DNA from 2 places in the Micromonospora sp. genome. Region 2 is predicted to be linked to the other one. Evidence: predicted binding sites of a transcription regulator. Region 2 holds the regulator's gene; the other holds the start of a gene.

Region 1 (7,558 bases), on a different contig from region 2:
CCCTCGACGTCCTAGACTCGGCCGGTCACTTTCGCCTGCCACGGACGGACCGACCCGACGATGACGCGTACCGCCACCGACGACGACGCCCGGCTGCGGCCGGTCCCGTCCGGTGCCGCGCCGCTGTTCGTCCGGGCCGGCCAGGCCGTGTACGCCGCCCGTCGGCTCGGTGACCTGGTGACACGGCGGCCGGCCGGGGTCACCGGGCACCAGTGGAGTTCCGCCCTGCGCGAGGAGTTCGACCACGTCGTCTGCGCGGCCGACACCGGTGTGCCGCTGTTCGCCCTGACCGTCGGCCCGACCGCGCCCCCGGGTTCGGCCGGGCAGCGGGCCGGGCGGATGGCCGCCGCGGTGTGCGCCGCCGTGGGCCTGCCGGTGCTGCGGATCGGCTCGCCGACGCTGCGGGCCGCCGGGCACGGCCGGCGCATCGTCACGTACGTCATCGACGCGCGCGCCTATGCCGCCGGGGCCGCACCGGACGGGTCGGACGACGCCCCGGTGGGTTTCCGGGACATCGTCGGCCGGCTACCGGACGGGCGAACCGGGCCGGTCAACGACCTCGGCTCGTTGTCCCGGGCGGCGGCCGTCGAGGCGTACGTGTCGCGGCGGCTCAGCGATCCGATCGTGCGGGGCTTGCACGTGTTGTGGCGCGACGGGACGGCCGAGGGGTGGAGCTGGGTCGAGGTGCGTCCCGGCCGGTGCCTGGTGGAGCGGGTCACGGTGCACGAGGCGCGGCTGCGCTGCGGGGTGGACCCGGGCCGGCTGGCCGAGGATCTCGCGGCGGTGGCGGTGGGCGAACGGCTCGCCGGGGCGGACAACGCGGAACCGGTCCTGCTCGACCGGGACGAGCTGCGCCGGCAGATCCGCGCCCTGCGGGACCGGCGCGACGAGTTGGGCGCCCCGTTCGCGTTCGAGCACCTCTGCGTGGACTGACCGCCACCGAAACGACCTGCCGCCGAACGACCCGCCGTCATTTTCCGGCGACGGTTGGTGACATTGCGGCCCGCCCGGAAATCGGTCCGGGATTCCTCGATCCGCGTTGAACCTTCGCCGATGCGGGCCCGTACCTAAGCGGGAATGGACAGGATCTTCCCAGCCGCGCCACCCGACGCGGCGGACGGTGCGGAAAGGCATCGTCGGCCATCGACGTGCGACCGGAACGTCGCAGCGTCTCCGGCGGGGGTGACCGACCCGGAAAGGGTCTCCTCGTCGGGGGCGCGAGTCAGGTACCGGATCGAGAAGGAGAGCAATTCGATGCGCAGGTCCACAGGGGCACGCCGGTCTTCCGGTAACGCGCGGAGCAAGCGGCTGCTGGCGGCGGTCGGTGCGCTCGTCGTCTTCGGCGGTATCGCCGCCGTCACCCAGATCTCCTCGGCCGGGGACAAGCCGAGGCAGCAGACCCGCAACGTCTCGTCGGCCTGCGTCGCACCGAGCCCCGGTGCCACCTCGCCGAGCGGGCGCGGCAGCACCACCCAGACGTGGCAGAACGGCAGATGGGTCCGCAACCACTGGGGTGACGGGCAGATGTCCGTCGCCGAGTGCCAGGCCGTCAAGGCCGGCAACGCGCCGGTGACCACGCTGGCCTCGACGGTGGCCTGCCCGGAGGTCACCCCCCGGCTGCCGCAGATCCCGGCCCAGGCCAAGGCCGAGGTGGACAAGGAACTCGCCCTGCTCAAGACCCAGATCGACGACGCCAACAAGCGGTTGGCGGCCGAGGGGCGCAACGGCAAGGCGTTCATCGACAACGCCATCCTCGGCCCGCTGGCCGACAAGCGCCGGTCGGCGCTGAACCGGATCGCCACCGCGATCGGCCGCTTCGCCCAGCGCCCGCAGGGCCTGGAGCAGCTCGCCGGCTGCCAGGTGGCGGCCAACAACGGCGGCAACAACGGTGGTCAGAACGGCAATAACGGCGGCCAGAACGGCAACAACGGGAACAACGGCGGCCAGAACGGCAACAACGGCAACAACGGCGGCCAGAACAACAACGGCGGTAACAACGGCAACAACGGCAACGCGCTGGGCGTGCTGGCCAAGGACTGCGCCAACAGCCGGTTGCAGGCGCACGACGGCTTCCAGAACGGCAACCGGTGCGTCAGCACCGCGTTCGGCGAGGTGGGCGCGGCGGCCAACAACCCGTCGCTGCTGATCACCCAGTTCCCCAACCAGGTGCAGCGCAACCAGGCGTTCACCCTGAAGGTCTCCACCCGCAACCTGGTCCGTGACCGGTTCCTGGCGGCCGGCCAGGGCGGCTACTACCTGGAGAGTTCGGTGCTCAACGGTCAGGGCCTGACCCGCGGTCACTTCCACACCGCCTGCCGGATGCTCCAGAACACCAACCAGGCGCCCTCGAACCCGCAGGACGTGCCGGCGTTCTTCGTCGCCACCGAGGACGGCAAGGGCGGCAACCAGGCCGACGACGTGACCATCCAGATCCCGGGCCTGCCGCAGTCGGGTACGGCGCAGTGCGCGGTCTGGGCCGGCGACGGCTCGCACCGGGTGCCGATGATGGAGCGGGCCAACCAGACCCCCGCCTTCGACGTGGTGCGCATCCGGGTCAACTGACCCGACCGGCAACGACTGCGGGCCACCCCGGGACTTCCCGGGGTGGCCCGCAGTCGTTGCGTGCCCGCCCCGGGTGCGTGCGGCGGGCGGACAGCGTACCGGCGGATGTTTTCGGTGCGGGGTCGTCGGATGGACATTGTGGACACGGCAAAAACGCCGGGGTCACGCTGATATCCCAGCGTGACCCCGGCGTGCCCGTTCGTGAACCGGCCCGCTGTCAGCGGTTCTTCCACGCCTCCACGACCGAGACCGGGATGCGCCCGCGCTCGGAGATTTCGTGTCCGTTCTTGGTCGCCCATTCCCGGATGGCGCGGTTCTGCTCGCGATCCATTCCCGAGACGCCGGGCCGGGCGGGGCGCCGGGCGGGGCGACCGGCCTCGACGGCGCCTCGGCCCATTCGACGGCCAGCGGTGATGTAGGCGTCGAGCGCCTTGCGCAGCACCCCCGCGTTCTCGTCGGAGAGGTCGATGGTGTACGCCGCCCCATCCAGGCTGAACTCGACGGTCCGATCGGCCTTTCCGCCGTCGAGGTCGTCGGTCAGAACGGTGATTACTTTCCTTGCCATCGCCATTACTCCCTGTGGTGATCGGGGTGTGCTAAGAGTTTGACGTATCTGACGGCAAATCCGCAACAATATGCCTCCCTTTCATTTGGCGGGTCGCGCCAATCCTGGGAAATCCGGGTGCGGCCAATGCTGGCCGGCGGTGGCGGTACGGCTGGGATGTGTCCTGAGTCACACGTCGGAACATGGGGCACGGTTTGTGACTTGAGTGAGACACGCTCAACCTCAAGTGATGGCAGGTGCTCGATGGCAACCCTTCCGGTACTTCCCCTGACCGACGTCGTCCTGCTGCCCGGCATGGTCATCCCGGTGACCCTCGACCCGACCACCCAGGCCGCCGTCGACGCCGCCCGGGCCAGCGGCGACAAGACCCTGCTCGCCGTCCCCCGCATCGACGGCGAGTACGGCCCCGTCGGCACGATCGCCACCATCGAGAAGGTGGGCCGCCTTCCCGACGGTGAGCCCGCCGCCGTGGTGCGTGGCCTCGCCCGCGCCCGGATCGGCTCCGGCGTCCCCGGACCCGGCGCGGCCCTCTGGGTGGAGGCCACCCGGCTCGACGAACCCGCCCCCGCCGGCCGCGCCCGTGACCTGGCCCGCGAGTACCGCGCCCTGATGACCTCCGTGCTCCAGCAGCGGGGCGCCTGGCAGGTCATCGACGCGATGGAGCGGATGACCGACCTGTCCGAACTCGCCGACGCGGCCGGTTACGCGCCCTGGCTCAGCCTGGCGCAGAAGACCGAACTGCTCGCCGCCCAGGACGTCACCGCCCGGCTGGAACTGCTCGTCGGCTGGGTGAAGGACCACCTGGCCGAGCAGGAGGTCACCGAGCAGATCAACAGCGACGTCCGGGAGGGGCTGGAGAAGTCCCAACGGGAGTTCCTGCTCCGCCAGCAGCTCGCCGCGATCCGCAAGGAACTCGGCGAGGACGAGCCGGACGGCTCCGCCGACTACCGCTCCCGGGTGGAGTCCGCCGACCTGCCGGACAAGGTCCGCGAGGCGGCGCTGCGCGAGGTCGGCAAGCTGGAGCGGGCCAGCGACGCCTCACCCGAGGCGGGCTGGATCCGCACCTGGCTGGACACGGTGCTGGAGATGCCGTGGAGCACGCGTACCGAGGACAACACCGACCTGACGGCGGCGCGGGCGGTGCTCGACGCCGACCACGCCGGCCTGGCCGACGTCAAGGACCGCATCCTGGAATACCTGGCGGTGCGCAACCGGCGTGCCGAGCGCAACCGCGGGGTGGTCGGTGGCCGCGGCTCCGGCGCGGTGCTCGCCCTCGCGTGCCCGCCCGGGGGCGGCAAGTCCAGCCTCGGCGAGTCGGTCGCCCGGGCGCTGGGCCGCAACTTCGTCCGGGTCTCCCTCGGCGGCGTCCGTGACGAGGCCGAGATCCGCGGCCACCGGCGCACCTACGTCGGCGCGCTGCCCGGCCGGATCGTCCGCGCGCTGCGCGAGGCCGGCTCGATGAACCCGGTGGTGCTCCTCGACGAGGTCGACAAGCTCGCCGCCGGGTACGCCGGGGACCCGGCCGCCGCCCTGCTGGAGGTGCTCGACCCGGCCCAGAACCACACCTTCCGCGACCACTACCTCGAAGTCGACCTCGATCTGTCCGACGTGCTCTTCCTGGCCACCGCCAACGTGGTGGAGACCATCCCCGGCCCGTTGCTGGACCGGATGGAACTGGTCACCCTGGACGGGTACACCGAGGACGAGAAGGTCGCCATCGCCCGCGACCACCTGCTGCCCCGGCAGCTCCAGCGGGCCGGCCTGACCGCCGACGAGGTGACCGTCACCGACGAGGTGCTGGCGTTGATCGCCGGTGAGTACACCCGCGAGGCGGGTGTCCGGCAGCTCGAACGGGCCCTGGCGAAGATCCTGCGCAAGGTCGCCGTGGCCCTGGCCACCGACCCGACCCCGGTCCGGGTCGACACCGACACCCTGGCCCGCTACCTGGGCCGGCCGAAGTTCACCCCGGAATCGGCCGAGCGCACGGCGGTGCCCGGCGTGGCCACCGGCCTGGCCGTCACCGGCGCCGGCGGCGACGTGCTCTTCATCGAGGCCACCAGCATGGACGGTGAGCCGGGGCTGACCCTCACCGGGCAGCTCGGTGACGTGATGAAGGAGTCCGCCCACATCGCGCTGTCCTACCTGCGCGCCAACGGGCGGCGCTACGGCCTCGACCCGAACGTCCTGGCCGGACGCCGGATCCACCTGCACGTGCCGGCCGGTGCGGTGCCCAAGGACGGCCCGAGCGCCGGCATCACCATGGTCACCGCGCTGGCGTCCCTGGTGACCGGCCGACCGGTCCGGCCCGAGTTCGGGATGACCGGTGAGGTGACACTGTCCGGCCGGGTACTGCCCATCGGCGGGGTGAAGCAGAAGCTGCTCGCCGCGCACCGGGCCGGCCTGACCGAGGTGATCATCCCGGCCCGTAACGAGCCCGACCTCGACGACCTGCCCACCGAGGTGCGCGAGGCGCTGACCGTGCACACCCTGGCCGACGTGGCCGACGTGCTCGCCCTGGCGTTGCGCCCGGCCGAGATCGACGCGGACACGCTCGGCGGTCGACCGGTCGGCGCCGCCTGACCGGAACCCACCCACGGCCCCCGACGTCGCGCCCGGCGTCGGGGGCCGCTGCGGCCCCGTAATCTGGACCCCTCCCGTTTCCCGCGTCCGCCACCGCCCGGTGGCACCCCCGGAGGCGACCACCCGTGAACATGTTCCTGTGGATCGTGCAGATCCTGCTCGCCGCGCTCTTCGCCGGCGCGGGACTGACCAAACTCATCCAGCCCAAGGAGAAGCTGCTCGACCGGATGGCCTGGGTGCGGAACACCCCGCCGCTGCAGGTCAAGGCGCTCGGCGCGGCCGAGGTGCTGGCCGCGCTGGGGCTGGTCCTGCCCGGCCTCACCGGCATCGCCACGGTGCTCACCCCGCTGGCCGCCGTCGGGCTGGTCATCGTGATGGTCGGCGCGGTCGTGGTGCACGCCCGCGCCAAGGAACACCCCGGCACCGCGCTGACCGTGGTGCTGCTGGTCCTGGCGGCGATCGTCGCCTGGGGCCGGTTCGGGCCGTACCCGCTCTGACGAACGCGACCGGCCCGCGCCCCGTCGAGGGGGTGCGGGCCGGTGTCGCGTCCGGGTCAGCGCCCGTCGACGCCGCGGTCGCGGCGTACGGTCGCCTTGCGGCCCTTGATGGTGCTGTTGCGCAGCCCGGCGATCACCTCGTCGGCGACGCCCTGCGGCACCTCCACCAGCGAGAACCGGTCGGCGATCTCGATCGAGCCGATGTCCCGGCCGCTGACCCGGGTCTCCCCGGTGATCGCGCCGACCAGATCCTGCGGGCGGACCCCGGCCCGGCGGCCCAGACCGATGAAGACCTGCGCGGTGCCGCCCGTGCGGGGCCGGCCACCGCCGCGCCGCTCCCCGCCCCGGCTGTCGAACCCCGGCCGGGCCTCGCGGGGCGGGCGGACCGCCACCTGCGGGATCTCCTCCTCGTCGTCGGAGCCCGGCAGGGCCGCCTCGTGGGCCAGCTTGACCGCCGCCAGCGCCACCTCCATCAGGTCGAACTCGTCCGACAGCGACTCGACGATCACCCGGAACGGGTCCAGGTCGTCCTCCAGCAGGCTCTCCCGCAGCGCCGCCTGGGTCAGCGCCAGCCGCCGGGTGCGCAGGTCGGCCACCGTCGGGATCTTGTCGATGGTGATCCGCTGGCCGGTGACCCGCTCGATGGTCTTGAGCATCCGGTGCTCCCGGGGCTCGGCCAGGGTGATCGCCACCCCCTCCCGGCCGGCCCGGCCCACCCGGCCGATCCGGTGCACGTACGACTCCGGCGCGGACGGCACGTCGTAGTTGACCACGTGGGTGAGCTGCTCGACGTCCAGACCCCGGGCCGCCACGTCGGTGGCCACCAGCAGGTCGGCGGTGCCGGCGCGCAGCCGCCCCATCACCCGGTCCCGCTGCTCCTGGCTCATCCCGCCGTGCAGCGCCTCGGCCCGGTAACCCCGCCCGTTCATCGTCTCGGTGAGCCGGTCGACCTCCTCCCGGCTGCGGCAGAAGACGATCGCCGCCGTCGGGGACTCCACGTCCAGCACCCGGCCCAGCAGCGCCGGCTTGTGCGCCCGGCTGACGATGTAGGCGCTCTGCCGTACCCGGGGGGCCTCGCCGGCCACCGGCTGCTCCCGCCCGATCTGGATGCGCTCCGGGTCGGTCAGGTGCTGGCGGGCCAACCCGTCGATCCGGGCCGGCATGGTGGCCGAGAAGAGCACCGTCTGCCGCTGCGCGGGCGCGTGCTCCAGGATCGCCTCGATGTCCTCGGCGAAGCCCATGTCGAGCATCTCGTCGGCCTCGTCCAGCACCACCGTGGCCAGCGAACCCAACCGCAGGGTGCCCCGGGCGATGTGGTCCAGGGCCCGGCCCGGGGTCGCCACCACCACGTCCA
Region 2 (7,558 bases):
GCCGGTGGCGGGCCGGTTTCGCCCTGATGCCCCGCGGTGAGTTCTCCATCGTCATCGCCGGTCTCGCGGTCGCCGCCGGCACCGTCGAACCCAAGCTGGCCGCGCTCGCCACGGCGTACGTGCTGATCACCGTGATCACCGGTCCGATGCTCGCCCGGCTGCCCGACATGCACTGGTTCAAGCAGCGGGTGCGGCGGAGGATCGCCGCCCGCCAGGCCCGGCCGGTACCGGCCACGGACTGAGTTTCGCCTGGCCAGGTCGACCGCGCGGGTCGGCCTGGCCAGGGCATCCGTTGCCGAATTGCTTCCCGGCAGGTCTTCCGCCGGCCGGGTGACGGCGGCTAGCGTTGCGCCCCAGCAGGCCAGGGTCTCGCGGGCGGACGGAGGCATCCCGCGGGCGTGAGCGGGAAGGTTGCCGGGTGAGCGCGCACGGTCCGACGTTCCGCGGCTTCGCCAACCCCGTCGACCCGTCACCGGCGGAGTTGCGGGCCTGGGCGTACCAACCCGACTCGGTGCCGTTGACCTCGCTGCCCCAGGACTGGGACCTGCTGGTGGCGGGTGACCACCTGGTGCTCACCCTCTTCGAGCTGGCCCGGGACCCGGCCTGCCCGGCCCGCCGTTTCGCCCTGCACTGCCTCTACATCTACGCCGCCGACGGCATCCGGACGAAGTTCCGCGCCCACCCCCGGCGTCGGTTCCGCAAGCTGGTGGAGCAGGCCGAGCGCGACGGCGACGAGTTGGTGCGCAACTGGGCGCACAACAGCCGGATGCTGCTGGCCCGGCAGGAACTCTTCACCTACCACGACTGGTGCGAGGGCGGCCTGGTCCGGGACAACCGCCGCCTCGGCTGACGTCGCGGTCGGGCCGGAGCCGCCCCACCATTTCGGTCGGGCCGGAGCCGCCCCATCACGTCGGTCGGGCCGGAGCCGCCCCACCACGCCCGGACGGCGAACGGGCCGGGACCCCCCGTGGGTCCCGGCCCGCACGTCGGCGGATCGTCAGCGTTGCGATCCGCCCTGGTCGCCGCGTTTCGGCTCGGCCTGCCCCCGGTTCGCCCTGCGGGCGTTCCGGTCGGCAAACCTGCCGTCCTTCACGGTGTCGGAGAAGGTGCCCCGGGTGACCCGGTCGAACTTCTCCCGGACGTTCTCGGCCACCTGGTCGAGCCGCTCCTCCGCCTGCCGGGCCACCTTCTTCGCCGATTCCGCCACGGTTCCCCCCGTTGTCGGAGTCCGGATTGGTCCGCTTGCGCCTGATTCACAGGTTAACGGGACAGCCCTGCTCCCGGCGGGGGAATGCCTGAACCCCGCCGGTCAGCGTCCCGCCTCGGGGAGATTCACTCCAGATACGCCGAATAGCGGCATCCCGTCGAGGGGATGCCGCTATTCGCGCCCAGAAGTGTTGATCATGCCGGTCGGGTACGGCGAGGGCACCGGAGCACCCGCCCGGAAGTGTCGATCATGTCGGGCCGGTGCGGCGGGGACGCCAGACCACCAGCGCCGTCGAGGTGCGGCTGGTCGGCACCAGGTCGCCCCGGGAGAAGCCGCTGGCCAGCGTCTCCAGCTCGGCGATCCGCCGGTACGCGGCGTCCAGCTCCGCCTCCAGCCGGGCCACCCGCTGCTGGGCCTGCTCCACCAGGCGTTCCAGCCCGATGATCCGCTTCACCCCGGCCAGGTTGACGCCCTCGTCCTGGCTGAGCCGCTGCACCTCGCGCAGCAGGACGACGTCCCGCACGCTGTAGCGTCGCCCGCCACCGGCCGCCCGACCGGCCTGCACCAGGCCGAGCCGGTCGTACTGGCGCAGCGTCTGCGGGTGCATGCCCGCCATCCGTGCCGCAACCGAGATCATCAGCACCTTGGCCTCGTAGGCAGGGTCACCCGAACCGACGAACCCGTCCGACATCCCACTCACCTCCGCACCCGTCCACCGGTCAACCGACCCGACGCACCCGCGCGTCGAGATGTTCCCGGGCGGCCGGCGGCGTCGCCCCGGCGAACGACTCCAGCGCCGCCCGCGCCTCGTCCGACACCGTCGCCGGCACCACCACATCCAGCGTGACCAGCAGGTCGCCGGCCCGCCCGTCCCGTCGTACGACACCCTTGCCCCGGGCCCGCAGCACCCGCCCGGACGGGGTGCCCGGCGGGACGCGCAGGGTCACCGCGCCGTCCAGCGTGGGTACCCGCAGGTCGGTGCCGAGCACCGCCTCGGCGAAGGTGATCGGCACGGCCAGCGTCAGATCGTCACCGGTACGCCCGAACAGGTCGTCCGGGCGGACCTTCACCTGCACGAACAGGTCACCCGCCGGCCCACCGCGCTGCCCCGGCTCGCCCCGCCCGGCCAGCCTGATCCGCTGGCCGTCGGCCACCCCGGCGGGGAACCGGACGTTGAGCGTGCGGGCCTTGGTGACCCCGCCGGTGCCCTGGCACTCGGGGCACTTCTCCTCGACGACCGTCCCGACGCCCTGGCAGTTGCGGCACGGCTCGGAGAAGCTGAACGACCCCTGGTCCCGGGTGGTCACCCCGGCACCGTGACAGACCGGGCAGGCGGTCGGTTGGGTACCCGGCTTCGCGCCGTTGCCGTGGCAGGTGTCGCAGACCCCGGGGGCGCGCAACGTCAACGGCAGGGTGACGCCCCGGACGGCGTCGCCGAAGTCGAGCGCGACCTCGGCCTCCACGTCCCGGCCCCGGGCCGGTCCACGCGCCCGGGTCGGGCCGGCGCCACCACCGCCGGAGAAGATCGAACTGAACAGGTCGGTGAAGCCGCCGCCACCGAACCGGTTGTCCCCGCCCCCGCCGCCGCCGAACAGGTCGGAGACGTCGAACGGGACCCCGCCGGGCTGACCGGGGCCGCGGGCGCCCCGCCGGAACGCGCCCGAGCCGAACAGGGAGCGCATCTCGTCGTACTCGCGGCGTTTGGCGTCGTCGCCGAGCACCGCGTACGCCTCGGAGACGCCCTTGAACCGCTCCTCGGCCTTCGGGTCACCGGGGTTGTGGTCCGGGTGCGACTCCCGGGCCAGTTTCCGGTACGACTTCTTGATCTCGTCCGAGGAGGCGGACTTCTCCACGCCCAACGTGGCGTAGAAGTCCTTCTCGATCCAGTCCTTGGAACTCACCGGTCCACCCCCTTCCGTGAGTTGTGGCCCGGTCGCCCCGCCCACCGCGGGAGGCGGGCGGGGCGCCCGGATGGCCGTGCACTACTCCGGGTCGGCGACCGCGACCATGGCCGGCCGCAGCAGCCGCTCGCCGAGCAGGTAACCCCGACGCATCACCTGCACGCAGGTGGGCTCGTCGACGTCCGGTGAGGTCTGGTGCGCGACCGCCTCGTGCCGGGTCGGGTCGAACGGGTCGCCCTGCTCGCCGAAGGGCGTCAGGCCGAACTTGCCCAGCGCCGTGGTGAGCTGCTCCGCCACGGTGCCGAACGGCCCGACCAGGTCGCCGTGTTCCCGGGCCCGGTCCAGGTCGTCCAGGATGGGCAGCAGCGCGGCGAGCACCGAGCCGGTCGCCTGCTCCTGGACCACGCCCCGGTCCCGGTCCACCCGCTTGCGGTAGTTGGCGTACTCCGCCGACACCCGCTGCAGGTCCCGGGTCCGCTCGTCCAGCTCGGCCCGGAGGGCCTCCAACTCGGCGCCGAGCGGGGAGCCCGTGGCGCTGCCGTCGACCGGCTGCGCGGGGGCGTCCACCACCGGCGGACCGGTCGGTGCCGGGTCGTCGAGGGCGGTGGCCTCGGCCTCGATCTCGTCGACCACCACCTCGGACTCCTCGACCAGCCCCTCGGCCGGGACGTCGGCCCCGGCGTCGGCGGCGGCGGGCGTCTCCTCGGTCTTGCCGAGCTTGCGGTTGTCCCGGATGACGACCCGCGGCCCGTCGTCGGTGGGCGCGGAGCCACCCGGCGTCGACCCGGAGGTGTCCGGGTCGGCGGCTCGTGGCTTCTCCGTCATGCGACTACCTCGTTCCCTGTGCGGTGGCGCGGACCGTCACTTCTTGTCCTCGTCCACGATCTCCGCGTCGACCACGTCGTCCGGGCCGCCCGCCTTGGGGGCCCCGGCGGCCCCGGCGGCACCCGCGCCGGCTCCGGCACCCGCGCCCGCACCGGCCGCGCCCGGCTGCTCCCCCTGCTCGGCCTGCTGCGAGTAGAGCAGCGAACCGGCCTGCTGGGAGACCTGGGCGAGCCGCTCGTGGGCCGCCTTGATCTTCTCGATGTCCTGGCCGCCGAGCGCGCCCCGCAGCTCACCGAGGGCCTCGTTGAGCTGCTCCCGGTTCTCCGTGGGCAGCTTGTCGCCGCTCTCGGCGAGGAACTTCTCGGTCTGCCACTGGAGCGCCTCGGCCACGTTGCGGGTCTCGGCCTCCTCCCGGCGACGCTTGTCGTCGTCGGCGTGCTCCTCGGCGTCCCGGCGCATCCGCTCGATGTCGTCCTTCGGCAGCGACGAGCCGCCGGTGATCGTCATCTTCTGTTCCTTGCCGGTGCCCAGGTCCTTGGCGTGCACGTTGACGATGCCGTTGGCGTCGATGTCGAAGGTGACCTCGATCTGCGGCACGCCGCGCGGCGCCGGCGGAAGGCCGGTCAGCTCGAAGGTGCCGAGCTTCTTGTTGTACGCCGCGATCTCGCGCTCGCCCTGGAACACCTGGATCAGCACCGACGGCTGGTTGTCGTCGGCCGTGGTGAAGACCTCGGAGCGCTTGGTCGGGATGGTGGTGTTGCGCTCGATGAGCTTGGTGAAGATGCCGCCCTTGGTCTCGATGCCCAGGCTCAGCGGGGTCACGTCGAGCAGCAGGACGTCCTTGACCTCGCCCTTGAGCACACCGGCCTGCAGGGCCGCGCCGACGGCGACGACCTCGTCCGGGTTGACGCCCTTGTTGGGGTCGCGACCGGTGAGCTGGTTGACCAGGTCGGTCACGGCCGGCATCCGGGTGGAGCCGCCGACCAGGATCACGTGGTCGACGTCGGCGATCTTGATGCCGGCGTCCTTCACGGCCTGCTCGAACGGGCCCTTGCAGCGGTCCAGCAGGTCCTGCGTCATCCGCTGGAACTCGGCGCGGCTGAGCGTCACGTCCAGGTGCAGCGGGCCGGCCGACCCGGCGGTGATGTACGGCAGGTTGATGTTGGTGGTGGTGGCCGCCGACAGCTCGATCTTGGCCTTCTCGGCCGCCTCGCGGAGCCGCTGCAGCGCCATCTTGTCCTGGCCCAGGTCGATGCCGTGCTCGCCGCGGAACGTCTTCACCAGGTGGTCGATGATGCGCTGGTCCCAGTCGTCGCCGCCGAGCTGGTTGTCACCGCTGGTCGACTTGACCTCGACGACGCCCTCGGCCAGCTCCAGCAGGGACACGTCGAAGGTGCCGCCACCGAGGTCGAAGACCAGGACGGTCTGCTCCTTGGAGCCCTTGTCCAGCCCGTACGCCAGGGCCGCCGCGGTCGGCTCGTTGACGATCCGCAGCACGTTGAAGCCGGCGATCTCGCCGGCCTCCTTGGTGGCCTGGCGCTGGCCGTCGTTGAAGTAGGCGGGCACGGTGATCACCGCGTCGGTGATCTGCTCGCCCAGGTAGGCCTCGGCGTCCCGCTTGAGCTTCATCAGCGTCCGGGCCGAGATCTCCTGCGGGGTGTACTTCTTGCCGTCGATGTCGACGGTCCAGTTGGTGCCGATCTCCCGCTTGACCGAGCGGATGGTCCGGTCCGGGTTGGTCACCGCCTGGCGCTTGGCGACCTCACCGACGAGCACCTCGCCGTTGCGGGCGAACGCGACGATCGACGGGGTCGTCCGCGAGCCCTCAGCGTTGGCGATGACGGTGGGCTCACCGCCCTCGAGAACGCTGACGCAGGAGTTCGTCGTGCCGAGGTCGATACCGACCGCACGTGCCATCTTCGCTTCCTCGCTTCGTAACGGATGGGCAGGTCAGGTGGCCTACCCGGCGGGCCGCCCGGAGCGACCGCACCACAAGTTGAGTGAACTTGACTCAATAGTGCCACGCGATCGCCAAAGCGCAAGTCGAGTTGAGCCGACCCGACGCAACCTGACCGTTACTACCCTCCGGTTGTCTCTGTTGCATCGGTCGGGCACGCTTTAGCGGTGACGACGCACGGCGATCCCGCCACCCGGTCCGGCGCGCCCACCGTCGCCGCCCGCACCGGGTCGTCGGAGACCGACGAGACGCCGCCCGGCCCCACCGGAGACGGCCTGCCCGCCGCCCTCACCGGCCTGCGGGCCGCGATCGGCGCGGCCCGGTTCCCGCTGGCGCTGCCCTCGGCCGAGCCGGCGCGGCACACCGGCCGGGCGCTGACCGACCAGCTCGACGACTACCTGCTGCCCCGGCTGGCCCGGCTCGACGCCCCGCTGCTCGTGGTCGTCGGCGGATCCACCGGTGCGGGCAAGTCCACACTGGTCAACAGCCTGGTCCAGGCCCGGGTGAGCGCCGCCGGGGTGCTGCGCCCCACCACCCGCTCCCCGGTGCTGGTCTGCAACCCCGCCGACGCCGCCTGGTTCCGCCAGGGCGAGCTGCTGCCCGGCCTGACCCGCACCAACGAGCCCAGCGAGGACCCGGGCACCCTGCACCTGGTCACCGCCCCCGCGCTCGCACCGGGGCTGGCCTTCCTCGACGCCCCCGACATCGACTCGGTGGTCGACGCCAACCGCGCCCTCGCCGGCCAGCTGCTCGCCGCCGCCGATCTCTGGCTCTTCGTCACCACCGCCGCCCGGTACGCCGACGCCGTCCCGTGGGAGCTGCTACGCGCCGCCCGCTCCCGGGGGGCCTCGATCGCCATGGTGCTCGACCGGGTGCCCCCCGAGGCCGCCGACGAGATCGCCGCCCACCTGTCCGAGATGCTCGCCGCCCAGGAGTTGGGCGCGGCGCCGCTGTTCGTCCTGCCCGAGACCTGGGTCGACGGCCAGGGCCTGCTGCCCGACCGGGTGACCGCGCCGCTGGGCGGCTGGTTCGCCCGGCTCGCCGCCGACGCCGAGGCCCGCGCCGCCGTGGTCCGGCAGACCCTGGACGGCGCGCTCGCCTCCCTGCACCCCACGGTCGAGGCACTCGCCGACGCCGCCGACGAGCAGGTGGCCGCCGCCGACGCGCTGGACGACCGGGTCCGGGCCGCCTACCAGGGCGCGCACCGCACCGTGGCCGAGGGCATGAAGGACGGCCGGCTGCTGCGTGGCGAGGTGCTCGCCCACTGGCAGGAGTTCGTCGGCACCGGGGAGTTCTTCCGGACTCTGGAGGCCCGGATCGGCAGGCTGCGCGACCGGCTCGTCGCCGCGGTCACCGGCCGGCCCGCCACCCCCGCCACCGAGCTGCGCAACGCCATCGAGTCGCAACTGGTGACCCTGCTGCGCGGGGTCGCCGCCGAGGCTGCGGAGCACACGTACACCGCCTGGAAGGCGCACCCCGCCGGGGCGGCACTGCTCGAACCGTCGCTTGCGCACGCCTCGGCCGACCTGCCCGAACGGGCCGAACGGCTGGTCCGGGACTGGCAGCGTGCCGTGCTCGAGCTGGTCCGGGAGGAGGGCGGCGACCGGCGGTTCGTGGCCCGTACGGCCGCGTACGCGGTCAACGCCACCGGGCTGGCCGTGATGATCG

What was found. The regulator HspR, encoded in region 2, represses chaperone genes until heat shock. The targets are predictions, from matches to a motif close to TTGAGTNNNNNNNACTCAA.
Region 1: the regulator HspR is predicted to act here: its motif matches at 3,329-3,347, upstream of lon (endopeptidase La).

What each region holds. Positions count from the first base shown of each region.
Region 1 covers NZ_JBMDWU010000046.1:4,204-11,761, forward strand. Annotated here, with positions in the region: gene ACOJTC_RS01865 (hypothetical protein) at 61-933, shown strand; gene ACOJTC_RS01870 (hypothetical protein) at 1,255-2,562, shown strand; gene ACOJTC_RS01875 (histone-like nucleoid-structuring protein Lsr2) at 2,780-3,127, opposite strand; gene lon (endopeptidase La) at 3,371-5,707, shown strand; gene ACOJTC_RS01885 (DoxX family protein) at 5,839-6,204, shown strand; gene ACOJTC_RS01890 (DEAD/DEAH box helicase) at 6,261-7,558, opposite strand, start outside.
Region 2 covers NZ_JBMDWU010000053.1:4,915-12,472, forward strand. Annotated here, with positions in the region: gene ACOJTC_RS02345 (cation:proton antiporter) at 1-242, shown strand, start outside; gene ACOJTC_RS02350 (hypothetical protein) at 419-850, shown strand; gene ACOJTC_RS02355 (hypothetical protein) at 998-1,207, opposite strand; gene ACOJTC_RS02360 (heat shock protein transcriptional repressor HspR) at 1,455-1,898, opposite strand; gene dnaJ (molecular chaperone DnaJ) at 1,927-3,108, opposite strand; gene grpE (nucleotide exchange factor GrpE) at 3,190-3,933, opposite strand; gene dnaK (molecular chaperone DnaK) at 3,970-5,850, opposite strand; gene ACOJTC_RS02380 (ABC transporter) at 6,058-7,558, shown strand, end outside.